Regions from separate parts of the Lentibacillus halophilus genome, predicted to be linked through region 1. Evidence: predicted binding sites of a transcription regulator. Region 1 holds the regulator's gene; each other region holds the start of a gene.

Region 1 (10,319 bases):
GGGCCCGCGGCGCATTAGTTAGTTGGTGAGGTAAGAGCTCACCAAGGCGACGATGCGTAGCCGACCTGAGAGGGTGATCGGCCACACTGGGACTGAGACACGGCCCAGACTCCTACGGGAGGCAGCAGTAGGGAATCTTCCGCAATGGACGAAAGTCTGACGGAGCAACGCCGCGTGAGTGATGAAGGTCTTCGGATCGTAAAACTCTGTTGTCAGGGAAGAACAGGCGTGGTTCGAACAGGGCCATGGTTTGACGGTACCTGACCAGAAAGCCCCGGCAAACTACGTGCCAGCAGCCGCGGTAATACGTAGGGGGCGAGCGTTGTCCGGAATTATTGGGCGTAAAGGGCGCGCAGGCGGTCTTTTAAGTCTGATGTGACATCTCGCGGCTCAACCGCGAGCGGTCATTGGAAACTGGGAGACTTGAGTACAGAAGAGGAGAGTGGAATTCCACGTGTAGCGGTGAAATGCGTAGAGATGTGGAGGAACACCAGTGGCGAAGGCGACTCTCTGGTCTGTTACTGACGCTGAGGCGCGAAAGCGTGGGTAGCGAACAGGATTAGATACCCTGGTAGTCCACGCCGTAAACGTTGAGTGCTAGGTGTTAGGGGGTTTCCGCCCCTTTGTGCTGAAGTTAACGCATTAAGCACTCCGCCTGGGGAGTACGGCCGCAAGGCTGAAACTCAAAAGAATTGACGGGGGCCCGCACAAGCGGTGGAGCATGTGGTTTAATTCGAAGCAACGCGAAGAACCTTACCAGGTCTTGACATCCTCTGACAGCGGCAGAGATGCCGTGTTCCCTTCGGGGACAGAGTGACAGGTGGTGCATGGTTGTCGTCAGCTCGTGTCGTGAGATGTTGGGTTAAGTCCCGTAACGAGCGCAACCCTTAATCTTAGTTGCCAGCATTAAGTTGGGCACTCTAAGGTGACTGCCGGTGACAAACCGGAGGAAGGCGGGGATGACGTCAAATCATCATGCCCCTTATGACCTGGGCTACACACGTGCTACAATGGATGGAACAAAGGGACGCGAAGCGGCGACGTGATAGCCAATCCCACAAAACCATTCCCAGTTCGGATTGCAGGCTGCAACTCGCCTGTATGAAGCCGGAATCGCTAGTAATCGCGGATCAGAATGCCGCGGTGAATACGTTCCCGGGCCTTGTACACACCGCCCGTCACACCACGAGAGTTGGCAACACCCGAAGTCGGTGAGGCAACCATTTTGGAGCCAGCCGCCGAAGGTGGGGCCAATGATTGGGGTGAAGTCGTAACAAGGTAGCCGTATCGGAAGGTGCGGCTGGATCACCTCCTTTCTAAGGACGAATGAGAAAACGGATGTCATACATGGCTGTTTGGTTCAGTTTTGAGGGAGCAACCCTCATGAATCAGCCACCTTTGGTGGTTGTTGCACCTTGAAAACGGAATAAGAGCCATCCATTTCAATGATTAATAATGAAACAATGGTTAAGTGACCAAGGGCGCACGGTGGATGCCTTGGCACCGGGAGCCGATGAAGGACGGGACCAACACCGATATGCCCTGGGGAGTCGTAAGCAGACGTTGATCCGGGGATTTCCGAATGGGGGAACCCGCTGTCCGTAATGGGACAGCATGCGTATCTGAATTCATAGGATGCGCACGGCACACCCGGGGAACTGAAACATCTCAGTACCCGGAGGAAAAGAAAGCAAACGCGATTTCCCGAGTAGCGGCGAGCGAAACGGAACCAGCCCAAACCGGAAAGATAGCTTTCCGGGGTTGATAGGACACTCCATGGGAGTCATCAAGAAATGGCTTAGACGAAACGGTCTGGAATGACCGGCCGGAGAAGGTAAGAGCCCTGTAGTCGACAAGCCATTTCCTCCGGAGTGGATCCTGAGTACGGCGGAACACGAGAAATTCCGTCGGAATCTGGGAGGACCATCTCCCAAGGCTAAATACTCCCCGGTGACCGATAGTGAACCAGTACCGTGAGGGAAAGGTGAAAAGCACCCCGGAAGGGGAGTGAAAAAGACCCTGAAACCGTGTGCCTACAAGTAGTCGGAGCCCGTTAATGGGTGACGGCGTACCTTTTGTAGAATGGACCGGCGAGTTGCGTTCGTATGCAAGGTTAAGTGGCCAACACGGAGCCGTAGCGAAAGCGAGTCTGAAGCAGGGCGCATAAGTATACGGGCGCAGACCCGAAACCGTGTGATCTACCCATGTCCAGGGTGAAGGTCAGGTAACACTGACAGGAGGCCCGAACCCACGTATGTTGAAAAATGCGGGGATGAGGTGTGGGTAGAGGTGAAATGCCAATCGAACACGGAGATAGCTGGTTCTCTCCGAAATAGCTTTAGGGCTAGCCTCAAGGCATGCGTTCCGGAGGTAGAGCACTGATTGAACGAGGGGCCCTCATCGGGTTACCGAATTCAGTCAAACTCCGAATGCCGGCAACGTAACACCTTGGGAGTCAGACCATGGGTGATAAGGTTCATGGTCGAGAGGGAAACAGCCCAGACCGCCAGCTAAGGTCCCCAAGTATACGTTAAGTGGAAAAGGATGTGGCGTTGCCCGGACAACCAGTATGTTGGCTTAGAAGCAGCCATCATTTAAAGAGTGCGTAATAGCTCACTGGTCGAGTGACGCTGCGCCGATAATGTAGCGGGGCTAAACGTATCACCGAAGCTGCGGATTGTTCATCGAACAATGGTAGGAGAGCGTTCCGGATGCTGCGAAGTCGGACCGTGAGGACCGGTGGAGCGTCTGGAAGTGAGAATGCCGGTATGAGTAGCGAAAAAAGAGTGAGAATCTCTTTCACCGAATGCCTAAGGGTTCCTGAGGAAGGTTCGTCCGCTCAGGGTAAGTCGGGACCTAAGCCGAGGCCGAAAGGCGTAGGCGATGGCTAACAGGTCTATAATCCTGTACCACCTCGTGAGCGTTGGAACGATGGGGGGACGCAGAAGGATACGGAAAGCGCACCGATGGATGTGTGCGTCCAAGCAGCAAGGGTGTTGGGCAGGCAAATCCGCTCAACGGATCCTGAGCTGTGACGGGGAGGGAAATCAAGTACCGAAGTTCCGGATTTCACACTGCCGAGAAAAGCCTCTAGTGAGTTCACAGGTGCCCGTACCGCAAACCGACACAGGTAGGCACGGAGAGTATCCGAAGGTGTTCGGGAGACCTCTCGTTAAGGAACTCGGCAAAATGACCCCGTAACCTCGGGAGAAGGGGTGCTCACTTACGTGAGCCGCAGTGACCAGGCCCAAGCGACTGTTTACCAAAAACACAGGTCTCTGCAAAGCCGAAAGGCGATGTATAGGGACTGACACCTGCCCGGTGCTGGAAGGTTAAGGGGATGCGTTAGCGCGCTCGGCGCGCGAAGCGTTGAACCGAAGCCCCAGTAAACGGCGGCCGTAACTATAACGGTCCTAAGGTAGCGAAATTCCTTGTCGGGTAAGTTCCGACCCGCACGAAAGGTGCAACGACTTGGGCACTGTCTCAACGAGAGACCCGGTGAAATTATACTATGCGTGAAGATGCGCATTACCCGCGACAGGACGGAAAGACCCCGTGGAGCTTTACTGCATCTTGATATTGAATGTTGGTGCAGCTTGTACAGGATAGGTGGGAGCCGTCGAAGCGTGAGCGCCAGCTTACGTGGAGGCATCCGTGGGATACCACCCCGGCTGTACGAACATTCTAACCCAGGGCCGTGATCCGGTCCGGAGACAGTGTCAGGCAGGCAGTTTGACTGGGGCGGTCGCCTCCCAAAAGGTAACGGAGGCGCCCAAAGGTTCCCTCCGAATGGTTGGAAATCATTCACAGCGTGCAAAGGCATAAGGGAGCTTGACTGCGAGACTGACACGTCGAGCAGGGACGAAAGTCGGGCTTAGTGATCCGGTGGTTCCGCATGGAAGGGCCATCGCTCAACGGATAAAAGCTACCCCGGGGATAACAGGCTTATCTCCCCCAAGAGTTCACATCGACGGGGAGGTTTGGCACCTCGATGTCGGCTCATCGCATCCTGGGGCTGTAGTCGGTCCCAAGGGTTGGGCTGTTCGCCCATTAAAGCGGTACGCGAGCTGGGTTCAGAACGTCGTGAGACAGTTCGGTCCCTATCCGTCGTGGGCGTTGGAAGTTTGAGAGGAGCTGTCCTTAGTACGAGAGGACCGGGATGGACACACCGCTGGTGCACCAGTTGTTCCGCCAGGAGCACGGCTGGGTGGCTACGTGTGGTCAGGATAAGTGCTGAAAGCATCTAAGCATGAAGCCCCCCTCAAGATGAAACTTCCCATCACGTTCAGTGAGTAAGATCCCTCCAAGACGAGGAGGTAGATAGGTCCGGGGTGGAAGCGTGGCAACACGTGAAGCTGACGGATACTAATCGATCGAGGACTTAACCACACATTCACATTGGAATGGCCTAATGTTCTTATTCCGTTTTCAGGGTGCAATTAAAAAAACCCTTGCATTTTTCGACGATAATCGCTATAATAATCCTTGTCCTTGATGACATCGGGTTTGGGTATCAATCATCGTCTATTGTCACAACTTAGGTCTGGCGGTATTAGCGGAGAGGACACACCTGTTCCCATGCCGAACACAGCCGTTAAGCTCTCCAGCGCCGATGGTAGTTGGGGCTTTGCCCCCGCGAGAGTAGGACACCGCCAGGCATAGCAAAAAAAGAGGCTGACCATTTGATTGATGGTTTAGCCTCTTTATTTTTGTATTTCAAAGGTGACTATTATTTCTGATTAGTATTAACAATCAGACGGTAATTATTGGCCAAAAAATGAGCATTATTTAATGGAATTTAATTTACCGATAACATGAATACCGATACCGGACCGTATAGTAATGATGAACATATCTGTTTATATACCAACCATATTCAAACAATAGGCAGCATTATTTTAATGATAATCTACGTTCTGCATAGACTTATATCAGGAAAAACATGCGAACGGATTGGATTATAAAGGGAAGGAGAGCGTGGACGTCACATGGACGGATATTGGGATTTGCTCGTCGGGGATCATTTTGTAACCATTATGATACGTATCGTTATTGCCTTAATTTTATCCGGATTAATTGGTTTTGAACGGGAATTGAAAAATCACTCTGCCGGATTTCGAACGCACATCTTGGTCGGGGTGGGGGCGTGTTTGATGATGGTGCTTTCGTTGTATGGTTTTGAGTGGATGATTGACGCTTACGATAATATACGGTTTGATCCGGCTCGAATTCCTTCTTATGTTATCAGTGGTATTGGGTTCCTCGGAGCTGGAACGATTATCGTCAATGGGATGACGATACGCGGGCTTACAACAGCCGCTTCTATATGGACGGTTGCAGGTCTGGGGCTTGTCGTTGGTGCAGGTATGTATGCGTCCGCCGTGTTTACTACAGTCATCATATTATTAAGTCTTGTATTTTTAAATAATTTTGAGAAGGTATTTAAGAAGGGGAAGTCATCATACGTCGTTGAAATCATTGCTATGCCCGGATTGGAACTTAATCATGCGATTGGTGTCTTTGAACATCATCAATTGGTATTGAAGCGGGTTGAAATCAGCCGCACCGAAAACGATTTACGCCATATATTTATAACAGTTGACCCTGGTGAGGAAATGGATCGCTCGTCTCTTTTTGAGGATATTACAAAACTGGACTATATTAAACATGCTGCGGAGCGAAAATAATTTGGATTGCTCTGTTTGCCGTATAAGCTATTATCTGTTTGTGCGGTATAAAACCTTGTGTCTGTACGGCACAAGGTTTTATATTTTTCCGATAGCCTTCCAAGATGTTGGGTCATGATATCGCGAAAAATTATTCATATTATGTTGTCTGGGTAGCGTATTATTTATGAACTGGTTTTCATGTTTCGTTTTTCATCGATTTGTCTACAATAGAAATAGATTTTTCTTGCATCTCAGTGTGTATATCGTATAATATAAGTATAGTCAAAGATAGTCAAAGTCAAATAAGGTAAATGCAAGCAAACAAATAAACGTTCGCTCATATGGTAAGAGGAGGAGGGTTTATGCGGAACATTTCGGACATCATAGAGGAATATTTAAAACAAATTCTTGATTCTGCCGGCAAGGATGCTATTGATATTAAGCGCAGTGAACTTGCTGATCGATTTCAATGTGTTCCGTCACAAATTAATTATGTGATTAAAACACGCTTTACTGTGGAAAAGGGTTATATAGTGGAAAGTAAGCGTGGTGGCGGTGGTTATATCCGCATTATCCGAATTAAGCATCAAGACTGGGCGGATTTAATTGATGATATTATGGCCATGATCCAGCCAAGTTGTTCGCAGCAGGCAGCTTATGACGTCATGGAGCGGCTTCTGGAGGAAGAACTTGTCACCGAACGCGAGGCTCGAATTATGCTGAGTGCCATTGAGCGGGAGACATTAGCTTTTCAGCTGCCGTTGCGTGATGAAATCCGTGCCCGAATTATGACATCGATGTTGACGACATTAAAATATTTGAATAAGTGAGGGGGGAATGCCATGGAATGCCAGGAATGCCAACAGCGTCCGGCAACGCTTCGTTATACGCAGGTTATCAACGGTGACAAAACAGAAGTGTATGTATGTGATGTATGTGCAAAAGAGAAAGGGTATATGACCTATCCGGAAGAAGGTTATTCCCTGCACCAATTATTGTCCGGATTGTTCAGCCCACCGATTGATAATCAGCAGCATACACCAAAACAGCAGAAAAACGAACTACAATGTCCCAAATGTGAAATGACGCTGTCCAAATTTAAAAAGCTCGGAAAATTTGGTTGTTCCCAATGTTATCAGACCTTTGAAGAGTACCTGGACCCTATGTTCCGTCGTGTGCACAGTGGAAATACAGCACACCATGGGAAGATTCCCGCCCGAAAAGGCGGCGATATGCGTATTAAAAAACAAATGAACGCATATAAAGAAGAGTTGCAGCGTTTAATAAAAAATGAGGCCTTTGAAGATGCTGCAACGGTTCGGGATAAAATCAATGCGTTAAAAAAGGAAATGGGGGGTGATGATGCATGACGCTGCAGCAATTTATGAATGAGGCTATCAGTCCATGGATGCGCGAAGATGGTCCCGACAGTGATATTGTCTTAAGCAGCAGAATCCGTCTGGCACGTAATTTTGCCCAATATTCGTTTCCGATTCTGGCTAATGAATCCGATTTGGAGAGCATCAGTTCATTTATCCGGGATGAGTATGAACATCAATCATTTCAGGATTATACGTCGTTTTCATTTATACCTATTCAGCAATTAACACCGGTGGAGCGACGCGTGCTTGTTGAGAAGCACTTAATCAGCCCTCATTTGGCAGAGCAGGATCACTCATCCGCTGTCCTGATATCTGAAAATGAACAGGTATCGGTTATGGTAAACGAAGAGGATCATCTTCGTCTGCAGCTGTACTTTCCCGGTTTTCAGCTTTCGGAAGCCCTGAGTAATGTATTTGAGTTGGATGACTGGCTGGAGGAAAAAGTTAATTACGCATTTGATGAAAAGCGCGGTTACTTAACAGGATGCCCGACCAATGTTGGTACAGGCATGCGTGCTTCGGTGATGATGCATTTGCCTGCCTTGGCATGGACCCAACAGATCACGCGCATGATACCGGCGATTAACCAACTCGGCCTTGTCGTGCGTGGCATTTATGGTGAGGGAAGTGAGGCCACGGGCAATATTTTTCAGATATCCAATCAAATTACACTTGGAAAATCAGAAGAAGATATCGTTGAGGATTTGCAAAGTGTCGCCCGGCAGCTTATTGAACATGAACGCAAAGCACGAAACCGAATTATGGAACAGTCAGGCAAGCGGTTGGAAGACCGGATTTATCGTTCTTATGGATTGTTGGCATACAGTCGCGTCATGGAGTCAAAGGAAGCGGCAACATGTATATCTGATGTACGGCTCGGCATCGATTTGGGCATTATTGATGGTGTCACAGGGAATATATTCAATGAGCTGATGATACTTACACAGCCGGGATTTCTGCAGCAATATGCTCAAAAATCGCTGACACCTAATGAGCGGGATATATTAAGAGCATCGCTTATCCGTGAACGTGTGAAACTGGAAAATTAGTTAGGAGGAGACATAGCTATGATGTTTGGACGATTTACAGAACGAGCGCAAAAGGTGCTGGCGCTTTCCCAGGAAGAAGCAGTACGGCTTGGACATAATAATATAGGCACCGAACATATTTTGCTTGGCCTTGTCAGCGAAGGAAATGGAATTGCGGCAAAGGCATTGGAATCACTGGGGTTGGAAGTATCCAAAATTCAGGAAGAAGTGGAAAAATTAATTGGATCCGGCAACCAGCCGATGCAGACGATTCATTATACGCCAAGAGCGAAGAAGGTCGTTGAATTGTCCCAGGACGAAGCACGTAAACTTGGCCATTCCTATGTCGGCACCGAGCACATATTGCTTGGTCTCATACGTGAAGGAGAAGGTGTGGCCGCACGTGTCCTGAATAATCTTGGTGTCAGTCTCAACAAAGCGCGTCAGCAAGTTCTGCAGCTTCTTGGCAGCAATGAGTCACAGACAGGACGTCAAGGGCGGGGAGCGCAATCATCGAATGCGAGCACACCGACATTGGATTCGCTGGCACGCGATTTGACGGAAATCGCCAAAGAAGGCAATGTTGACCCTGTCGTTGGTCGCAGCAAAGAAATTGAACGGGTCGTTGAGGTTCTCAGCCGTCGTACTAAAAACAACCCGGTTCTGATCGGTGAGCCCGGTGTTGGGAAAACAGCTGTTGCAGAAGGTTTGGCACAACAAATCATGCAGAATGAAATTCCGGAGATATTGCGTGATAAACGCGTGATGACGCTGGATATGGGGACTGTTGTGGCTGGAACGAAATACCGTGGTGAGTTTGAGGAACGGTTGAAAAAAGTCATGGAAGAAATTCGTCAGGCGTCCAACATCATTCTGTTCATAGATGAATTGCATACGTTGATTGGAGCAGGCGGTGCAGAAGGGGCCATCGATGCTTCCAACATACTAAAACCGGCCCTCTCCCGTGGTGAGCTGCAATGCATAGGTGCCACCACACTTGACGAATACCGCAAATATATTGAAAAAGATGCGGCTCTTGAGCGAAGATTTCAACCGATTCAAGTTGATGAACCAACCTTGGACGAAACGGTGCAGATTTTGCAAGGGTTGCGTGACCGTTATGAAGCCCATCACCGTGTCACCATTCCGGATGAAACAATTGAAACAGCCGTCTCGCTGTCCGACCGTTACATCACCGAACGTTTTCTCCCGGATAAAGCCATTGATTTGATCGATGAAGCTGGTTCCAAAGTTCGCCTGCGTTCATATGCGATACCGCCGGATTTAAAAGAACTGGAGCAAAAACTGGCTGATGTACGCAAAGAAAAGGATTCCGCCGTACAGGGTCAGGAATTTGAAACAGCGGCGTCGTTGCGTGACTCAGAACAGCGGTTGCGAGAGGAATTGGAAGAAACGAAGAATCAATGGAAAGAGAAGCAGGGGCAGGAATCATCCGAGGTAGCCGTAGAAGATGTAGCGAAAGTCGTCTCCACATGGACTGGTGTACCCGTCTCCCGTCTTACAAAAGATGAAAGTGAGCGCCTTTTGAATCTGGAAGAAACATTGCATGATCGGGTTATCGGCCAGGATGAGGCTGTGGATGCCGTGGCTAAAGCTATCCGCAGGGCGCGCGCCGGTTTGAAAGATCCGAAGCGTCCCATCGGCTCGTTCATTTTTCTCGGGCCAACCGGTGTCGGTAAAACGGAGCTTGCACGGGCGTTGGCAGAATCAATGTTTGCTGATGAAGAAGCCATGATCCGGATCGATATGTCTGAGTACATGGAAAAACACGCCACCAGCCGCCTAGTTGGCTCACCTCCAGGATATGTCGGTTATGAAGAAGGTGGTCAACTGACGGAAAAAGTGCGGACCAAGCCTTATTCTGTCATTCTTCTGGATGAAGTGGAAAAAGCGCACCCGGAAGTTTTCAACATTCTGCTGCAAGTGTTGGAGGATGGAAGGCTGACGGACTCTAAAGGACGCGTCGTTGATTTCCGCAATACCGTCCTGATTATGACATCCAATGTCGGTGTCGATGAACTGAAACGGAATAAATATGTTGGATTCACTCTTGATGATGAAGAACAAGATCATAAGAACATGAAGTCCAAAGTGACCGAGGAACTTAAAAAAGCATTCCGTCCTGAATTTCTGAACCGGATTGATGAGACCATTGTATTCCACTCACTTGAACGCAAGCATATGAAATATATTGTCCAGCTGATGGTTAAACAGTTGCA
Region 2 (10,319 bases), 480 kb from region 1:
TCATGCCCAATGACACCAAGCGGCATATCGAGCAACTGTGTGAAATTGGAAATAATCAGGACAGCGATAACCGTTAAAGAAAAGATAATATTTTGCTTAATAACGCGGTTCATACGACTGGAAAGACGTAAAGCTTTCGTGATTTTAGGCAATTCGTTTTTCATCAGAACGACATCGGCTGTTTCCAATGCGACATCTGTTCCTTCTCCCATAGCAATCCCGGAATCGGCCGATGCCAACGCCGGAGCATCATTGATACCATCTCCGACCATCGCGACGTACTTATACGTTTGGCGAAGGTCTTTGATATGATCCACTTTTTCCCCGGGCAAACATTCTGATCTGAATTCATCGACGCCTGATTCGTTCGCGACCGCACTGGCCGTCTGCTCGTTGTCACCGGTCAGCATAATGGTGTGAATACCCTGGCGTTTTAATGCTTGAATCATTTTTTTGGTGTCGGTACGAATCGTGTCTTTCAGGGCATAGAGTCCCACAATTTTTTCGTTCGCTTTCACGAAAATGACGGTTTTTCCTTCGCCGGCTAAACGCTCAGCGACACCATTATGAAACAGGGATGCTTGTTCATCGCCGACAAACGATGCTTTACCGATTGTCCATGTTATACCGTTAATAACGGCTGTGACGCCTTTTCCACTTTTTGTCGTCGCTTCCTGAACACGAATGGATGACATATCCGTTTGTTTTTTGGCATGTTCGGTAATAGCCAGTGCCAGTGGGTGAGTGGATTCATTTTCAATCGCTGCCGCGGCTGTCATGATGTCTTCGCGGTTGTCGCCCGGCAGAGTCAAAAATTCTGTGACGACCGGTTTTCCGTTTGTTAGTGTACCGGTCTTATCAAAGGCGACAGTATTCATGTTGCTGAGATTTTCCAAGTGGACGCCACCTTTAAACAAAACCCCCCGTTTGGCGCTGTTGGAAATAGCAGATAACGTTGCAGGCATAATGGATGCAACGAGTGCGCATGGTGATGCTACAACCAATAAAATCATGGCCCGGTAGATGCTTTCAGAAAGCGGCCATCCGAATATGAGCGTTGGTAAAAACATCATGGCTGCCACGACGGCCAGAACGACTTTGACATAAATCCCTTCAAACCGCTCAATAAACAGCTGGGAAGGGGATTTTTCGTCCTGTGCATCCTGGACGAGTTGAATGATTTTTTGGAACAGGGTTTCGCTGGCCGGTTTCGTGATTTGGACCGTGATGGATCCATCAAGTGCCATCGTACCGGCAAAAACGTCATGGTTATTCGTTTTGCTGACAGGCACTGATTCTCCTGATATGGCACTTTCGTCGATGGCAGTGGCCCCTTTGACAATTCTGCCGTCTGCAGGGATTCGTTCGCTAGCACGGACGAAAATGGAATCCCCCGGTTGCAGCTCGGAAACAGGAACCAATTCTTCATTGCCCCCGGTGATACGAACGGCTTCTTCCGGCTGTATTTGCATCAGCGACGATATTTCACGGCTGCTTTTGTTCATCGTATACGTTTCCAGCGCCCCTGACAAAGCAAAGATAAATATAAGAATGGCGCCCTCTGTCCAGTAGCCGATAGCAGCTGCCCCGATAGCCGCAATAATCATTAATAATTCTACATTCAAATCTTTATGATGAATGGTTTCCAGAATGCCTTCCTTCGCTTTCGCATATCCGCCGATGATAAATGCGGATAAGTGAAGCGTAACCCACCATCCATTACTGATATTATTTTCAAGTAGCCATGCAGTTAAAATGAGCAATCCACTGAAAAGGGCTGCTATTATTTCAATATGCTCATGGATGCTTCTCATCTTGTCAGTGATGGCCTGTTGTTGTTTTTTTGGCGTCGATTGCTCGCATCCAAGTGTTTTTGCCTCCATTTTCATCCTCCCCGAGTAATTGATAACAATAGTCAATTTCATTAGACGGATACGATGTTTTAAAATTCATCAGTACAAATACTAAATAACAATTTAAAATAATTATTATTTAATATTAATTTTAATTATAATGTTGTTGTTATTTAAATGTCAATGATTAAGTCATAAATTCCGCTACTGATTAATGCAAAAACTTATCACATTCATACAACAATTCGTAATATTGAAGTGGGCTTGTTGCACTGTTATAATCAAGTTGAATTTTTGAAATATAACAACAGTCGGGGAAGGAGAGCAGAGTTATGTGCGTCAGGAAATGGACTGTCATACTGCTGACAGTCATGTTTGTCTTAAGTGCGTGCGGTAATAATGAGGCAGAGAGCGGAGACAAGGATAAAGAGGGTAAGAAATGGAAGGAAATCCAGGACGCCGATGAAATCGTTGTCGGCACACCGGGCACGTTAGTCGCTTCCTCATACTATGAAGGAGAAGGCAAAAGCAAAGAACAGCTGACAGGGTATGAAGTGGAAGTGATGCGGGAAATCGGCAAAAGGCTGAATTTGGATATTACATTTGAAATCATCGGCTTTGACAGTGTGCTGTCTGCTATCAAGAGTGGACGAATTGATATGGCAGGGATGGGCATTACAGATAAGCGAAAAAAGACATTTAATTTCACGAATCCTATAAAATATTCGTATACGACCATGGTGGTTAGAGACGATAACTACTCCGGCATACATAAACTGGAGGATTTAGAAGGAAAAGTAGCCGGGGGAGCGTCTTCCACCGTTTACAGTCAAATTGCCCGGAAATTCGGCGCAAAGGTGAAAACCTATGGCAATGCACCCAATGAAGCTTACCTCCGGGATGTGAATAATGGTAGAACCGATGTCGTTATTAACGATTATTACCTTTCCAAATTCGGTGTTGCTGCTTTTCCGGAATTCGATATCACGCTGCACCCGGAACTGAAATTTCACCCGACAAGGAAAGGGATCGTTATGAAGGATGGTGCCGATAAACTTCAGGAAAAAGTGAATCAAGCCATAGCGGATATGCGGGGGGATGGGACCCTGACAGAATTGGCCAAAAAATTCTATGACGAAGATGCTTCAAAAAAACCTGAAGGCAATATCCGGGAAATAGAAGGATTGGATTTTTAAACGATGAACGGATTGGATTTTGGCGGTGTTTTTGACGTACAATTGGCATGGGAAAGCCTGCCATTTATACTGCGAGGATTGCCAGCAACAATTGGTATTGCAATGGCCGGGATGGCACTTGGCATGGTTTTGGGACTGTTTCTCGCTTTAGCCCACAGCTCCAGACACATCGTTTTACGGTGGCCGGCACGCCTTTACATTTCGTTTATGCGCGGAACGCCGATTTTAGTGTTTTTGTTTATCCTTTATTTTGGTCTTCCGTATCTTGGAATAGAGTTGGGAGCGATAATGGCGGCATCGCTCGGTTTTGGATTGAACAGTGCTGCCTATATTGCAGAGATTGATCGTTCCTCCTTGAATAGTATTGATGATGGCCAATGGGAGGCAGCGACATCTCTTAATATAGGATACTGGAAAACGTTATGGTTTATTATATTGCCACAAGCTGCCCGAATCGCCATTCCTCCATTGACCAACGTGTTTATGGATTTAATGAAAGCAACGTCACTGGCGGCGGTTATTACGGTTCCGGAGTTGTTTCAACGGACACAGATTGTCGTCGGCAGAGAATTTGATGCCATGACACTGTATATAGTTGTTGCCTTAATTTATTGGCCGATCTGTGTGCTTATATCGTTTGTGCAAGATCGCCTGGAAGCCAAGTATAGCAAGTTTGTTTCGTGAAGGTATGGCGGTCAATACAAAACGTTTTTAGAAAACAAGAATGTCGTGTACGATAAGAAAAAGAGAACATAAAATTGGTTGATAAAGGAGCGAAAACTATGGAACTTTATTCAAAAGACGAGGGTATGCGCATTGATCTTGGTTACGGACAATTGGACATATCCGGTGATGAAACATATGGATTCCGCCCATTTCAGTTGATGGTTGCATCCATTGCCGGGTGCAGTGCGTCCGTTTTCCGTAAGATACTGGATAAACAACGGGTAGACGTTGAGGAACTGGTCATTCAGACTGACGTGGAACGCAACCCGGATGAAGCGGATCGGATCGAGAGAATTGATCTGCACTTTGTTATTAAGGGGCAGCATTTGGATGACGACAAACTGTATAAAAATCTAGCTCTCGCAAGGAAAAACTGCTCCATGGCACGTTCGGTTGAAGATAGCATCACCATCAATGAAACGCTGGAGACCATTGAACTGAGCCGCTGATAATAATGAAGTATAATAGTCATGTGTCCGTAAAAACTACCATTATCATGTCAATCGTCTGAATCCGTGCACAAGGCAATCATTGAGAAAGGGATGAGACACATAATGGGACACATGAAACCATGGACATACGTCATCATGGCATTAACTGTTGTACTTGTATGTCCTATTAGCAGCGCAGCCGAAGAAAAAAATGATGAAACGTCGGAAGAAAAATCGGAAGTCGACGTGCCCAGCCACGTGTTGACCATTTCCAAGGAAAATACACACCCGAACGTGATTGAAGAGCAAAAAGTCGTGGAACCGAGTAGTCTGACAAAAGAATTAATTGAAGACTCGGACGTGACGATTACCAATCCTGACTTGATCAAAATGGTGAATGAAACATCGATCAATCCTTCCCCATTGGCTTTCGGCTATCGGGGAATGGTGTATATCGGTCGGTGGCCGCTGCACTACAAGTCAACAGATACAACTATGAATTGGGAGTACCAGCCCATTAATACGAATGAATTAAACAATCTGAGCGGCGATTCGGAAAAAACATTGCATTATAATCAAAAGGAACAGAAGAAAGTAAACGGCGCCCTGACGAACAAAATAGCCAACCCGCACGATATTAAGAAAATGATGCTGCTGAAGGCGAAAGAAAAGGTGGAGCTTCCGCTGGCTTTTTCCACAGTCATCGGACAAAACACGAAGAAAGATGACCCGTACCGTGTTCCATCGAAAAAATTGGGTAAATTGCAGGCTTATGCACCGGCCGTAAGTGAAAAGGGACAAGTAACATTCGGCGAGGTGTACGTTCAATTGAAAGGGCATGACAAATCGATTGTCGTTAAAAATGTGACCAAGCAGGATATAGGTGCCTGGGTGCCGGTTCAGGATTATATTTCTCTCTCTTTTCAGTTGCAATAAGTATGAAACCCCTCGGGTAACACATCCTGTGGGGTTTTTTCGATTCAAAAATGAAAAAATCGACAGATGGGTTGATTTTGCCACTTCAATACTTTATCATGATAAAGTATTAGAGAAAAGACTGGAGAGGGGAAATACAGATGGCGTGGGTTGTTGTTATAGCCGTATTAGTGCTAACGTTTCTTAGTTTGCTGAGAGTGAATGTCATTATTTCTATTATTATGTCTGCCATAACAGCAGGACTGCTATCCGGGCTTAATGTGATTGACTCGATTGAGTTGATGGTAAACGGTATGGGGGATCAAGCGAAAACAGCCCTAAGTTATATTTTGCTTGGCGCGTTTGCTGTCGCCATTAGTTATACAGGAATTACAACTATATTAGTCAATTTTATCATCAGAGTGTTAACTGGTAAGAAAACGATGATGGTGTTGGCTATCGCTGGAATTGCGTCATTATCACAAAATCTCGTTCCGGTGCACATCGCATTTGTGCCAATTTTAATTCCACCGTTATTAAAACTGTTTGATGAAATGAAAGTGGATCGCCGGGGTGTGGCGACGGCATTGGCGTTTGGGTTGAAAGCGCCCTATGTCATGATTCCATACGGGTTTGGCCTGCTTTTCCATGAAACAATGGTGGAAGGAATGACTGAAAATGGGGTCAATATAACGACTAGCGAAACGGCACTTGCCATGTTGATCCCGGGATCCGGTATGGTCGTTGGTCTCTTAATTGCCATTTTTATTACATATCGAAAAGACCGCGAAGCGATCCCTGGAGCAGGTGGCTCTGAATCGAATGTTGCTGTTCCACAGGCAGAAAATGTCACGTTTAATAGAAAACATGGCTTGACACTGGTGGCCATTGTCGGGGCGCTGGCTGTGCAGATTGTTGTTAAAAATTTAGTTGCTGGCGCACTGACAGGACTGATTCTCATGTTCGTGCTGGTCGCTGTTCCATTCCGAAAAGGTGAGCAAGTCATGGCTGACGGAATTGCCATGATGGGGCAAATCGCTTTTGTTATGTTGGTCGCTGCAGGGTTCGGCAATGTTTTAACTGAGACCGGTGCGGTGGATGCACTTGTGAAAGCGACATCCGGATTTTTGGACGACAACCAGGCGTTAATCGCCATTATATTACTTCTCGTTGGACTGATCGTCACAATTGGTATCGGTTCGTCGTTTGGAACGATTCCGGTTATAGCTGCGCTTTATGTGCCTATCTGTTTGGCAGCCGGATTTTCCACGATGGCAACAGCCGCACTGATTGGCACAGCTGGCGCGCTTGGCGATGCTGGTTCACCCGCTTCGGACAGCACACTCGGACCGACATCGGGTCTAAACGCCGACGGAAAACATCATCACATATGGGATACATGTGTTCCGACATTCATTCATTTTAACATTCCATTAATTCTGTTCGGCTGGGTTGCTGCAATGGTTTTATAGGAAGAATAAAAACGATTGTTTCAGGTGAAAGTAAGGAAAAAGTGAAATGGGGTGCGCTATGCAAAACTGGATGGCTGCGATTATAACCATTATGGTTTTCCTTGCCTTTTCGCCTTATCAACCCGGTGTCCATGCCCAGAGTGGGTATGGATGGGGGTTTAATAAAAATGATGATCATGAACTTCCTGATATCGGAAAATACAAACAGATGCTCGAGGGAAATGATGCGTATTATGCGGATGAATCCGGAGAAAAGAATATATATCTCACGTTTGACAACGGATATGAAGAAGGCTACACCGATGATATTCTTGATGTATTAAACAAACATCATGTCCCAGCAACATTTTTCGTAACCGGACAGTATGTGGACAGTGAGCCGAACCTTGTTAAACGAATGGCGAACGAGGGCCATATTATCGGAAACCATTCTTATCATCACCCGGATTTCACGACTGTCACCAAAAAGACGATGCGCAAGGAACTCGAATCAGTGGAAAAGGAAGTGGCGAACGTTTCCAACCAGGAGGAGATCAAATACTTGCGTCCACCTCAAGGGACGTTCAATGAAAAGACGCTCAAGTGGTCAAACGAACTGGGTTACATTAACATATTTTGGTCATTGGCATTTACAGATTGGGATACCGATGATCAACAAGGATGGAAATACGCGTATGACAAGATTATGGAACAAATACACCCGGGAGCGCTCATCCTTCTTCATACCGTATCGTCGGATAATGCCAAGGCTTTGGATAAACTGATCACCGATTTAAAAAATGAGGGATATCAATTTAGAAGTCTTGATCATTTGGTGTTAAAAACGATGCTTCCACGTCCCATTTATGGTTATTGATTTTTTAAGAGGAAAACCAAAAATGGTCGAATCGATGATCAAACAGAAATGAAGAAATAACAGAGGGGTTGGGACAAAAGACGTTTAGTCAAATAAAAATCCGAACTATGATTCGCAAAAAAATCTGAATCAGTTCGGATTTTTCGTTTAGCGTAGGAAAAAACACGGAGACTCCTGCGGGATGAAAAAGCCTAGATGAGACCCCGCAGTGCGATAAGCACAAAGCAAAGCTTCCATGAGTAGGCTTCGACCTGCGAGGAGCGTAGGCTTCGACGAATAAGCTTGCAACGCGACGAGCACGAGGAGGCTTATCAGCGCCCGCGGCAAAGAAGACACTGTGAAAGCGACCAAAGGAAGCTTGAACAGATGTCGCGCTTGTGCCTGGCAAGGTGAAAGCGCAGTGTTTTTCCGGAGCGGTGACTACGTCTTAACTATATTGTTCGTGTTTAGAAGTGATTTGTTTAATTATGTCCTATCCCCATATCCGCTCTATGTTTTAATTCGCGTGAAGAAAGGGAAACATGAAATACAGCACTTCTCAACATGTAGCAAAATTTTTTTATAAAAAATAAGCAAAACCTCTTGAAAGTCAAAGAAGGTCAGAGTACAATAACAATTGAAAGGTCAAAGAAAGTCAAAGTCAAAGTTTCATATAATGACCTTTATACCATAAGGGAGGAATCAGATATGCAATGTCAAAATTGCGGTATTCGCCCAGCAACAATAAATATGTCTATGCAAATGAATCAACAACGTATGACGATGCATCTATGTGAACAATGCTTTCAGGAGATACAAAATAGTATGATGAGCGGTGACTTTAGTCAAGGTCAGCAAGGAAATAATGCGGCAAACTTCTTCCAGGGCAATGGCAATCAAGGTCAAGGATTCACTGGAACGAAAACGAAACAGCAATCCGGTAACGAGGACAGTCTACTGGAACAAATGGGGAAAAATGTTACCCATGAAGCCAGACAAGGCATGATTGACCCGGTCATCGGGCGCGATAATGAAGTGAAACGTGTGATTGAAACATTGAATCGCCGCAATAAGAACAACCCGGTTCTGATCGGTGAGCCTGGCGTAGGTAAAACCGCTATTGCGGAAGGACTTGCACGACAAATTACCGAGGGCCAAGTTCCAGCCAAATTAATGAACAAAGAAATTTATTTGCTGGATGTGGCATCTCTTGTTGCTAACACGAGCATGCGCGGACAATTTGAAGAACGCATGAAGCAACTCGTTTCAGAATTGCAGGAGCGTGACGATGCTATTGTGTTTGTCGATGAAGTACATCTGCTGGTCGGCGCAGGCACAGCGGAAAGCTCCCAAATGGATGCCGGCAACATTTTGAAACCAGCCCTTGCACGTGGTGATTTGCAGCTGATCGGTGCAACGACATTGAAAGAATATCGTGAAATCGAAAAAGATGCCGCTCTTGAACGTCGCTTTCAACCGGTAATGGTGCACGAACCATCCGAAGACGATACGGTTGCCATCCTTAACGGTATTAAAGATCGTTACGAGCAATTTCATGAGGTGCGCTATTCCGACGAGGCTATCCGTTCATTCGTCATTTTGTCCAAGCGTTACATTCAAGACCGCTATCTGCCGGATAAGGCGATTGACTTGATGGATGAAGTCGGCTCACGATTGAACCTGGACAATGCGGAGAAAGATTCGGACTCCATTCAGAACCGGATGAACGAGATTGTCCGTGAAAAAGAACAAGCAGCAGAACAAGAAGATTATGAACGGGCTGCCCATTTACGTTATCAGGAAATTCAGCTACAGAAACAGCTTGATAAAGCAAAAGACGAACAGCAGGATATCGATGTCGACATTTCTGATATTGAATTGATTGTGGAAGAAAAAACGGGCATCCCGGTCACCAAACTGCAAGCGGATGAACAGAAGAAAATGCGTGATCTGGCAGAACAACTTGGGTCAAAAGTTATCGGTCAGGACGAGGCTGTACAGAAAGTAGCCAAGGCCGTTCGTCGCAGCCGTGCTGGACTGAAATCAGCATACCGTCCTATCGGTTCGTTCCTGTTCGTTGGACCAACCGGTGTCGGAAAAACCGAATTGACCAAAGCTCTTGCTGAGGAACTGTTCGGCACCCGCGACAGCCTTCTCAGACTTGACATGAGTGAGTATATGGAAAAACATGCCGTCTCGAAAATCATTGGTTCGCCACCCGGATATGTAGGACACGAAGAAGCCGGTCAATTAACGGAAAAAGTTCGCCGCAATCCGTACTCCATTATTTTGCTAGATGAAATTGAAAAAGCCCATCCGGACGTACAAAACATGTTCCTGCAAATTATGGAAGACGGACAACTGACCGACTCGCAAGGTCGTACGGTAAGCTTTAAAGAAACCGTGCTTATCATGACAAGCAATGCCGGAACCGGCGAAAAACAAGTGAACGTTGGCTTCAATCGGGATGAGCATGACGCTGTTTCAACAATGGAAAACTTAAGTGCATACTTTAAACCAGAATTTTTGAACAGGTTCGACAGTATCATTCAATTCAACGAACTGGAAGAAGACAGCTTGCTGCATATTGTAGATCTGATGCTTGCCGATCTTGAAAAAACAATCGAAGAAAATAACATCTCCATTACCATCACGGATGAAGCGAAACACGAACTCGTCAACCTTGGCTATGATCGCCGTTTTGGAGCACGTCCATTGCGTCGTGTCATCCAGGATAAAATTGAGGATCAGCTAACAGATTTGATTCTGGAAAACGATGACATCAGTTCTGTTGAAGCATACGTTGATAATGGTGACATTGTTGTTGCGAATAACACCTAATAGGTTACAACATGGAAAGCCGCTGACTCGTTCAGCGGCTTTTTGTATAG
Region 3 (10,319 bases), 1.1 Mb from region 1:
AGCCATTCCAGATGGTCCTCCAGCAGTTCCTCCAGAAACGACCATTCCTCACCCATCTGCAAGAGAATGCATTCCTTGAGCGAGCGCGCACCTATACCTGCCGGTTCGAGCGACTGCACCCACCGCAAAGCTTCTTCTGCCTGCAAGATAGGAATCGAACACGCTTCAGCCCATGTGTCCATATCCATTTCCAAATAGCCATCGTCATTCAGCGAATCGATGCCATACAAAACAGCCGAGCGCAAATCATCGGGGACATCAATGGTGTACAGCTGATGTTTCAACTGCTCATGCATCGACGTTTCCGCCTGATTGATTTCCCCGATGGCTGGCTGTGTGTCTCCGGCTTGTGTGAAGCTTCTCAGGTCATCATCATAACTAATATCGTCAATTAAAGGATTTTCTTTCGCCATTTCTTGAATGTATTCAACGACTTCCATCCCTGTTAATTGCAGAAGCTGGATAGATTGGATAAGCGACTGATTCATTTTCAGCTGTAATTTCTGTTCCTGAACGATTGTCGGCCGCATACTACCTCCCCCATCTATCCTGATTACGTTCAGTATGCCACAAAATTGACAAAAACGCACGTGTCCCCACTCAGTCATTCGTGACATATATCACACCAAATCCAACCAGACAGGAATACAATAATAGTAGACAAATAAAAGCGGGTGGTCAACATGCTTTGGGATATCCGTCAGATCATCGTGTTTCTTCATATACTATTAGCTATCACGTGGGTCGGCGGCGTGTTCTTTATCGGATGGGGCGTTGTTCCCGCCATTCGAAAAGAAGCTTACACGGATCAACGCCGTTTTCTGCTCGCTCTCATGCAATGGTCCCATTCATTATTAACAGGAGCAGGAGGTGGGGTGATTGCAACTGGGATCCTACTCGGCACCGTTTTCGGTCCGATCAGCCGTTGGAACGACATTTGGCACACCTATTTTGGAACTATATGGATGATGGCGCTTGTTGTCGGTATCCTGACACTGTTTTGGGGTGTGTGGATTGGATTCCGATATTCCATCGGCGTATTGTCGGATGCCGCTTTATGGGAAGCAGCGGATAACGGCGACACAACGCCACTGTTCAGGGCATTAGCAAAAGCTGCTTTGCTTGAATCCGTTGAAGTAGCTGGGTTTGTCACTCTGATTGTATTAATGGTTTTTCTATAATAAAGGGGGTTGATCCTATGATGTCTTCCGCTGTGAATGATAATCAGCCAATCTATTATTACCGTGCATCATGGCTCCAGCTTTTACGTCCAATGACCCTGACCGGAACAGTAACACCCATACTTGCGGGAACCGGTATCGCTGCAGCCAATGGGACGATACAGCCAGATCTATTTCTGGCTATGCTCGCAGCCGCTTTGCTTGTTCAGTCGGCAACCAACCTATTTAACGATTACTATGACTTTTTGCATGGGCAGGACAAACCAAAATGGACGACCGACATCGTTCACGCGAAAGGCCCTTCCCATCATGCTGTATTATATATAGGTGTTGCCATGCTCGTGATAGCGATGAGCATTGGTGGTTGGCTCGCCACCCAAAGCACATGGTGGATTCTCCCGGTCGGTATGGCAGGAATACTGTTTGGCTATCTATATTCCGCAGGTCCCCGCCCCTTATGTTCCATTGGACTCGGGGAAACGGTCGCCTTTACCTTTCTCGGACCGGTTGTTACGATTTTAAGCTATGTTGTTCAAGGCAATCGGATGGATGTGCCGATTATCGCCATATCATTACCATTTGCCTGGCTGATTGCATCCATGATTCTCACCAATAATATACGGGATATTGAAAAAGACGGCCCATTCCGCCGAACACTTGCAACGATTCTTGGTCGTGCAAGAGCTGTCCGTTTACTGATGGTGGTGTTGGTTCTTCCATATGTAACGGTCATTATCTTGATGACAGCCGGTTTTCTGCCTGTATCTTCAACCATCGTCCTGTGCGCAACCCCGCTGGCCATCAAACTGCTTTGGTCATTCCGGAGCCATGCGGAAAGAACGGATGAACGTTCCGGCATGAAATGGGCAGCATGGCACCACTGGGCATTCGGCCTGTTGATGGTAATAGGAATTTGGGTATAGCGTTAAAATCACTTAAAAATAAATAAAAAAGCAAGGCGCCCGCATGAATGGGATCCTTGCTTTTTATTAGGTAGTGCGCCCGGGAGGACTTGAACCCCCGACCCCTGGTACCGGAAACCAGTGCTCTGTCCAACTGAGCTACGAGCGCATGTTTATGTGATTTCGACACAATGAATATTGTAACGCTTTGAGCTTGTTTTTACAAGTGTTTTTTATGATTTATATGACTCAATCGTTATTTACGGTCGTTGACATATGATGCCCCACCATCATTAATGCTTTGGTACCCTGCAAACAGCTTGAAACAACAGGCACCATTGAGGTACGATCGCAGTACGGTAACCTAATCCAAAAATACATACGTCTTCAGTTACAGGTTTATTTTCGTATTTACAGGGAATGATGTTTTTGGTGAATTTTTTAACGGGGATAGACTTCTTTTCATTTGACCTTTTTTGACCTATTAGGTATGATAAACATGTAAGTTACATGGATGAATTTGAGAAACAAGGAGGAAAAACGTATGAATCTGATACCAACAGTTATTGAACAAACAAACCGCGGAGAACGTGCCTATGATATTTACTCACGCCTTCTGAAAGACCGTATCATTATGCTTGGAAGCGGCATCGACGATAATGTCGCCAACTCCATTGTCGCACAGCTTCTCTTTTTGGAAGCGGAAGATCCTGATAAGGACATCTCCCTTTACATTAATTCACCGGGCGGCTCAATCACTTCCGGCATGGCTATTTATGACACCATGCAGTTTATTAAATCGGACGTGTCCACCATCTGCACCGGAATGGCCGCATCCATGGGCGCGTTTTTGCTGGCAGCCGGTGAAAAAGGCAAACGGTTTGCCCTGCCGAACAGTGAAGTTATGATTCACCAGCCACTCGGCGGTACGCAAGGTCAGGCATCGGATATTGAGATCCATGCACGCCGTATTATCGAAATGCGCGAAAAAATGAACCGAATCCTATCTGAGCGCACAGGCCAGCCAATGGAAGTTGTTGAACGGGATACAGACCGCGATAATTTCATGTCAGCTGAAGCGTCCAAAGAATACGGCTTGATTGATAAGGTGCTCGAACGAAACACGAATGAAAGCTGAACAGCATGAAACATCCGGGCTGCATGGATTACCGTGCAGCCCTTTACTTTGCCTGATGGAACCAACGTTGGACATCAACACCAGGATCACATATTTGAGACAAATGCCATCAGCCTTTGCATGGCCTCCTCTTCATCCGTACCATCTGCAATGAGAGTGATCGTTTCCCCCGATGTAATGGCGAGACTCATTAACCCCATAATGCTTTTGGCATTCACCCGTTTTCCATCCTTTTCAATAAATAAATGAGACGTATAGCTGTTGGCATCTTGAACAAATTCAGCTGCAGGTCGTGCCTGCAACCCAGCATCAAGTCCAACCGTTATTGATTCTTCAACCAAAACCTTCATCCTCCTCTTTTTTGCAATCGATTACAGCATGTTTAAAAAAACAGCAGCCAATGAGTACGTGAACTGCTGAAAATAAATGATGATAGCAATTACTATTACTATTATTATAGCATACGCCAACGATCCATTCACTTTTGGAAACTGCTTCCTTTTTCTCTTAATGTCTCTGCAAAGTCATTGATTTTTTTCAGCCGATGATTGACACCGGATTTAGAAATTTTTCCAGTGCTCACCATCTCACCAAGTTCTTTTAACGATACATCCTGGTGTTGCACCCGGAGTGATGCAATTTCCTGAAGTTTTTCCGGCAACGCATCGAGTCCGACAGTGCTTTCAATGAAGTGAATGTTCTCCATTTGCCGGAATGCAGCACCGATTGTTTTGTTCAAATTAGCCGTTTCGCAATTAACAAGACGATTGACTGAATTACGCATATCCCGGACGATACGGACATCCTCAAATTTGAACAACGCATTGTGAGCACCAATGATGCTGAGAAACTCGGTTATTTTCTCCGCCTCTTTTAAATAGGCAATGTAGCCATTTTTTCGTTCGAGTTGCCGGGCACGGAGCTGAAAATCATTTAATAACCCTGTTAGGGCCTCATTATGTTCCTGATATGCGTTGAAAATTTCCAGATGATACGACGACGTCTCCGGATTATTAATCGATCCACCGGCTAAAAATGCCCCACGTAAATACGATTTGCGGCAGCAATCCTTTTCTAAATAAGCTGTGGGTATATCTCGCTTAAGTGTATTGGATTCGTTTAATATGCCTATATCCACCAGCAAATCTCGAGCTTTTTCCTTCATGCGGACAATATAGACATTGTTTTTTTTCAGTTTCATTTTTTTCCGAACAAGAAGTTCAACCGGAATATGGTACAGCGATTTAATCAGTGTGTAGATGCGCCGTGCAATCGCTGCGTTTTCCGTCTGTACATCAAGTGTATAAAACTGTCCGGACATGGAAATAACACCATTCATCCGAACAAGTGCTGCGAATTCCGCATATTGACAGCATATGTCCGATTCCATTCCGGTCAGTTCCTTTTTTATCTCAGAAGCAAATGACAATCCCGGCACCTCCCTTTGTCCATCAATTCCATTCGATCTAATTAATGATGGAATAAAGCAAATTCGCTACCTTTTCCGTATCATGCCGCAATGTCGTTTTGGATGGATTGATGATATCACCCTCAATGATTTCCAGCCCCATATCCACCAGTCGGTCTGTATCATAGACAACGGGAGAGGCATTTTCCTCGGCATAAACATTACGAACGCGTTGACTGATCGGTTCATTATGGACAACAATCGTATCAATGCATGACTCTCCGATATGATGACGGATGGCCTCAACATGGTCTGCCGCCGTATAACCTGTTGTCTCCCCAGCCTGTGTCATCACATTGCAGATATAAACAACGTTTCCTTTCGCGTGTTTTAATGCGCCAATCATTTGCGGGATGATCATATTCGGCAAGATACTTGTGTACAGGCTGCCCGGAGCCACCACGACCAAATCAGCATTCCTGACAGCTTCCACAGCGTTGGGAAGCGGCTGAACCGGCTCCGGACGCAAAAAAATGCGTTCGATTTTTTTGTTGGCAAGAGGAATGTTCGATTCACCTGAAACAATCGTGCCGTCTGTCATTCGTGCGTGCAAGGACATACTCTGGTTGGAAATGGGATAAATCGTCCCTTTTACATTCAACACTCGGGAAATTTCTTTAATCCCCGTGAAAAAATCACCCGTTAACGACGTCATTGCCGCCAGAAGAAGATTGCCCATGGAATGTCCGGTTAGCCCATTTCCCTCAGCAAACCGGTGCTGAAACAGATCCAAAAGCATTGGTTCTGCATCAGAAAGCGCTGCAATCACATTCCGGATATCACCGGGTGCCGGCATCCCCATCGTATGTCGCAACCGCCCCGTGCTCCCACCGTCATCCGCAACAGTCACCAGGGCCGTCAGATCAATCGGCAAATTCTTTAATCCACGCAGAAGAACAGGCATTCCCGTACCACCGCCAATGACAGTGATATTCGGTCTCTTTCCGCCGTTCATATTAATGGTCCTTTCTTTTATCCATATCACGGTGACTGACATGGGTGATATAGTTGGTGGCAAGCTGTTTGGCAAAGTATTCGGCAATAGCTACCGACCGATGCTGCCCACCCGTGCATCCAATTCCAACGACAAGCTGTGACTTGCCTTCTTTTTTATATTTCGGAAGCATGAACTGCAGCAAATCAAGCACCTTTTCATTAAACTTCTGTGTATCAACCCATTTAAAAACGTATGAGGAGACTTCTGAATTCAAGCCCGTCATGGGCTGCATATACGGCACATAATGCGGGTTTGGCAAAAACCGAACATCAAAAACCAAATCCGCATCGATCGGTATGCCGTATTTATAGCCAAATGACACCATATTCACCGAAAAGATCTCCTGTTTTCCTTCCATATATGTCCGAAGTATTTTATCCCGTAATTGTTTTGGCTTAAGCGTTGTTGTGTCAATAATTCGCTGCGCCCTGCCCCGCAATTCATCAAGAATGGTGCGTTCCTGTGTAATTCCCTCAAGGGGCAACCCTTCTGATGCAAGCGGGTGTGACCGCCTCGTTTCTTTATACCGTTTCACCAATGCCTCATCTTGTGCGTCCAAAAAAAGGATGTGTTCTCTCAGCCAGTTTTCTTCTTCCAATATGTCGAGAGCTTCAAACAGCGAATCAAAAAATTCTCTTCCGCGTAAATCCATGACAAGCGCCACTTTACGAATGTTATTCCGTGCATCTTTCATTAGTTCCAAAAACTTCGGCAGTAAAGCGGGCGGTAAATTGTCAACACAATAATAGCCGAGATCCTCAAAGCTTTGTATGGCTACGGTCTTGCCCGCCCCCGACATGCCTGTAATAATAACCAATTTCGTATCCTGTTCACTGTTCCACATAACAACGCTCCCCTTCATGACCGTGTGGGATCAAGACGCACATACAGCAGTTCATAATCCTCTGTGTAGGAAAACGATCCGTATAAAATGGATTCATCGGAAGACAACACATGGTCAAAAATCTTTCTGTCTCCTTCCGCCATCGGCACATCGTCAATGGCCTCCAGTGCCACCCACTCCAGTTCGCCTTCTTTGCAAAAGTGAGACATCACACCTTCTGGTTCAGAGTCAGTGAATGTGAACATCATCCATTCCTGCACCAGGTCGTTATGGCGGTAAATCATGAAAGTAAATACACCGACCAGTCTTGGGTCATGAAGCTGCAAATCGGTTTCTTCCTGAAATTCACGGATGGCGGATTCTTTAATGGTTTCACCCGGTTCCATTTTGCCCCCGGGAATAGCATACCAGCCTCGGCGCGGTTTTTTTATTAATAGAACGTTTCCATTCGATATGACTATGCAATTGGTTACACGCTGCATGACTGTTTCACTTCTTTCAGCTCAACGATCCAAACACTATACTTATTATACAATGAAAGGGATGCGCCCAACAAGCGTCACAAACGTCATTCATCCAACGCGGATATGAAACCAAAAAAAATGCAGGTGCATCATCACCTGCAGAAAACTAATTTATTATTAAAGGGGGTCAATTAGTAATTCCATTATAACGAATCATTGTTTCGTACGGGTTACAACAGAATTAAAATGTCATTACTTTTGATGACATATCTCAAGAAGTCGAACTGCGGTGACACCATGCTTTTGTACGTCAATCATCATGTCCCGCGTTCGATCCCCCCCCGTTACGGAACGTTTACGTTTGTGCTGCTTTTATTTCTTCCATCAGATCTTCAATATACTTCTGGGCTTCCTCTGCTGCAATGCTTCCGTCACCCGTAGCGGTCACAATTTGCCGGAGCGATTTCTCACGAATATCGCCTGCCGCAAACACGCCCGGTATGGATGTTTCCATATTTTCATTCGTGACGACATAACCTTCATCGTTCGTGATGCCCAACGACTCGAACGGCTCATTCAGCGGCAGCAAACCGATATAAATGAAAATTCCATCGATGGCGTGATCATACTCCTCACCGGTTTGATTATTAACCAATGTGGCACTTTCCACTTTGCCGCTCGGACCATTAATTTGTTTGGCTTCCGTATTCCAGATAAATTCTATTTTTTCATTGTCAAAAGCACGGTCCTGAAGAATTTTTTGCGCACGCAGTTTATCACGGCGATGCACGATGGTGACTTTATTGGCGAACCGTGTCAAATACATGCCTTCTTCAACGGCGGAGTCCCCACCGCCAATCACGATCAAGTCTTTTCCTTTAAAAAAGGCACCATCACAAACGGCGCAATACGAGACACCGCGTCCGCCCAACTCTTCTTCACCCGGAATACCGAGTTTCTTGTACTCAGCACCTGTTGCAATGATCAGTGTCCGTGTATGATACTGTTTCTTACCGGCATTAATCGTTTTATATTCTCCGTGATCATCAATGCTTTTAATATCGCCATAGGCATACTCAGCACCAAATTTCTCGGCATGCTCATATAATTTATTGGATAAATCCGGCCCCGAAATATAGTCAAAAGCGGGATAGTTTTCCACATCTTCTGTATCGGAAACCTGTCCTCCCGGGATTCCGCGTTCAAGCATCAGTGTATCCAAATCCGCACGCGATGCATAAACAGCGGCAGTCATACCCGCAGGACCGGCACCAGCAATAATAACATCATACATACGCTCTTCGGCCATGTTATCAGCCCTTTCTTCACTATTCTTGCCATCCATATTCATCGTAAAGCAAGACGACATTTTCGTCCACCTTAATGCTTACAACGTGAAACATCATTCAGCGGTGATTCCTTTCTCTTGTTTCAGTCGGAATCATTCCGCATCCCATGGACGTTTTTCGTCAGCGAGTTCGGGATGACGTTCACACCCTTTCTCCCATATGGAAAATGCTTTGGTCGGCTTCTCCAGTTGATAGGCTGCTGTGCTGTACCATTTATAATAAGACATGAGGTCCATCTGTTGATCATTGATACTCCGGAATCGTGTGTACGCCTCGTCATATTGTCCAGTTTGAGCAAATGTGACAGCTATTCGCAGTTTTTGTTGCTCCTGCACCGGATATACATTTCGCAACATGTTTATGTGATGTTGGCAGGCATCATGCTGTTGACGTGCATCATAAAACACCGCCAGATTGCCACGGGCGTGCAACGATTCGGGATCTTCTTCCAACCATGTTTGTTCCATGCCAAGAGCTTTTTCGCCATATCCCGCGAAAAATAGCGCATACGCATAATCATGCCGGACGTGGTCATCTTCCGGAAATAACGTTGACATGTCTTCAAGCAACGGCAATGCCTTGTCCCATTCTTGACGTTCCATATGATGACACACCATTTCATGATAAGTGAGCTGTTCGTCTTCCTGACCCGATTCCTCGTCATTTTCGTCTGAATCATCGTTGTCCACTAGGGCCATTAACTGTTCCGCATCTTCTCGCAATTCCCCATTCGGGTTTTTATTAATATATGATTCTGCATATTCTTTTGCATCATGCAACTGTCCCAAATGGGCGCAATTATTGGCAAGCAAATAATAACAATCAACATAACTGTCACCTGATGTTTCCAGCACATTCAACAGTATTTGATTAGCCGTATGATACGAGCCGGTTTCCGTATAAATAATTGATAACTGGCACTGATATAACGGATTATCCGGTTTTTCTTCTATTGCTTTCTGCAACCATTTTACCGCACGATCGAATTTATGCTTTTGAAATGCGTCGACGCCTTTCTTAAAATAAAAATCACCGTCCGGAATAAAGGGGACAATATTTTCCTTACCCTCACCTGGTGCAGGGTTATGATTTTGTTTCATGTCGGCACCCCCTATGTGTCAAAACTTGCCGTACAAAGTATACCATATATACAGGACGATTGACATACGGATGAAACATGACGTTTGTACAAGTGTCCATTCATTGAAGCATTCCCGCTCATTCAGCAGGGGTCACCGCCTCATGCAATAACTGATCAAGGTCATCTGTATACATTTGCGTCTGTCTTTCATCCCAATGCAATACATCGGCCATATAATTGATAACATCATCTTTATGAGCCCGGACGACATCAATGTCAAAAAACAGGGCTCCTGTCCGTCGCACAAAAAAGTCAGCCGGTTTATAAGCCATTTCATACTCCATTGAATAAATCAATTCCGCCAAAATAATGGAATCGATGCCAATTTCCTCAGCGTCCGTTTGTTTTTCCCGATACAGCGTGAAAATGGTATCCGCATTAGCGCCGTATCGCTGAATAAGCTGGGATGCTGTCTCTTCATGTATTCCCAGTGCTTTGGCCTCAGCCATTTTTCGTTCCATATAATGCCTAAAACCTGCTGAACCTCCGACGTCTCCGCCGCTTATCGGCAAATGCTCTGTTTCCGATTCCGAATACAGAATCCCTTCGTCTTCTTTAAACTGATTCACCACCACGTCAACGGCCTGTTCAGCCATTTTACGATATCCTGTCAATTTCCCTCCTGCCATGGAAATCAAGCCTGAATGCGAAATGAATATCTCGTCTTTGCGTGAGATGTCATCGGGATTATCTTTTCCTTCGTCGGCTATTAGCGGTCGCAGCCCGGCATAGCTTGAATCCATGTCATCGGCTGTCATATTGAGTGACGGGAACATGGCATTAATGACCTCCAATAAGTAATCCCGGTCCTCAACGGTCATCACCGGATGGGCTA

The links. Region 1 encodes CtsR, which represses protease genes until heat stress. Its sites were predicted from a motif close to ATGGTCAATAAAGGTCAAACA; they were not measured.
Region 2: ACZ5Q7_RS07225 (ATP-dependent Clp protease ATP-binding subunit) is a predicted target of CtsR. The motif match lies at 8,070-8,090, and genes of this name have one in related genera.
Region 3: clpP (ATP-dependent Clp endopeptidase proteolytic subunit ClpP) is a predicted target of CtsR. The motif match lies at 2,547-2,567, and genes of this name have one in related genera.

The regions. Positions count from the first base shown of each region.
Region 1 covers NZ_AP043750.1:1,005,484-1,015,802, forward strand. Annotated here, with positions in the region: rRNA gene ACZ5Q7_RS04695 (16S ribosomal RNA) at 1-1,316, shown strand, start outside; rRNA gene ACZ5Q7_RS04700 (23S ribosomal RNA) at 1,466-4,389, shown strand; rRNA gene rrf (5S ribosomal RNA) at 4,543-4,658, shown strand; gene ACZ5Q7_RS04710 (MgtC/SapB family protein) at 4,989-5,687, shown strand; gene ACZ5Q7_RS04715 (CtsR family transcriptional regulator) at 6,032-6,499, shown strand; gene ACZ5Q7_RS04720 (UvrB/UvrC motif-containing protein) at 6,512-7,039, shown strand; gene ACZ5Q7_RS04725 (protein arginine kinase) at 7,036-8,100, shown strand; gene clpC (ATP-dependent protease ATP-binding subunit ClpC) at 8,119-10,319, shown strand, end outside.
Region 2 covers NZ_AP043750.1:1,481,444-1,491,762, forward strand. Annotated here, with positions in the region: gene ACZ5Q7_RS07190 (heavy metal translocating P-type ATPase) at 1-1,889, opposite strand, end outside; gene ACZ5Q7_RS07195 (transporter substrate-binding domain-containing protein) at 2,186-3,049, shown strand; gene ACZ5Q7_RS07200 (amino acid ABC transporter permease) at 3,053-3,733, shown strand; gene ACZ5Q7_RS07205 (OsmC family protein) at 3,832-4,224, shown strand; gene ACZ5Q7_RS07210 (YfkD family protein) at 4,339-5,142, shown strand; gene ACZ5Q7_RS07215 (Na+/H+ antiporter family protein) at 5,283-6,593, shown strand; gene pdaA (delta-lactam-biosynthetic de-N-acetylase) at 6,652-7,449, shown strand; gene ACZ5Q7_RS07225 (ATP-dependent Clp protease ATP-binding subunit) at 8,137-10,269, shown strand.
Region 3 covers NZ_AP043750.1:2,874,234-2,884,552, forward strand. Annotated here, with positions in the region: gene rpoN (RNA polymerase factor sigma-54) at 1-530, opposite strand, end outside; gene ACZ5Q7_RS14175 (hypothetical protein) at 684-1,181, shown strand; gene ACZ5Q7_RS14180 (prenyltransferase) at 1,199-2,104, shown strand; tRNA gene ACZ5Q7_RS14185 (tRNA-Arg) at 2,179-2,252, opposite strand; gene clpP (ATP-dependent Clp endopeptidase proteolytic subunit ClpP) at 2,628-3,221, shown strand; gene ACZ5Q7_RS14195 (HPr family phosphocarrier protein) at 3,308-3,562, opposite strand; gene whiA (DNA-binding protein WhiA) at 3,700-4,650, opposite strand; gene ACZ5Q7_RS14205 (gluconeogenesis factor YvcK family protein) at 4,688-5,644, opposite strand; gene rapZ (RNase adapter RapZ) at 5,646-6,530, opposite strand; gene ACZ5Q7_RS14215 (NUDIX hydrolase) at 6,545-7,012, opposite strand; gene trxB (thioredoxin-disulfide reductase) at 7,350-8,303, opposite strand; gene ACZ5Q7_RS14225 (tetratricopeptide repeat protein) at 8,436-9,443, opposite strand; gene ACZ5Q7_RS14230 (glycerol-3-phosphate dehydrogenase/oxidase) at 9,562-10,319, opposite strand, start outside.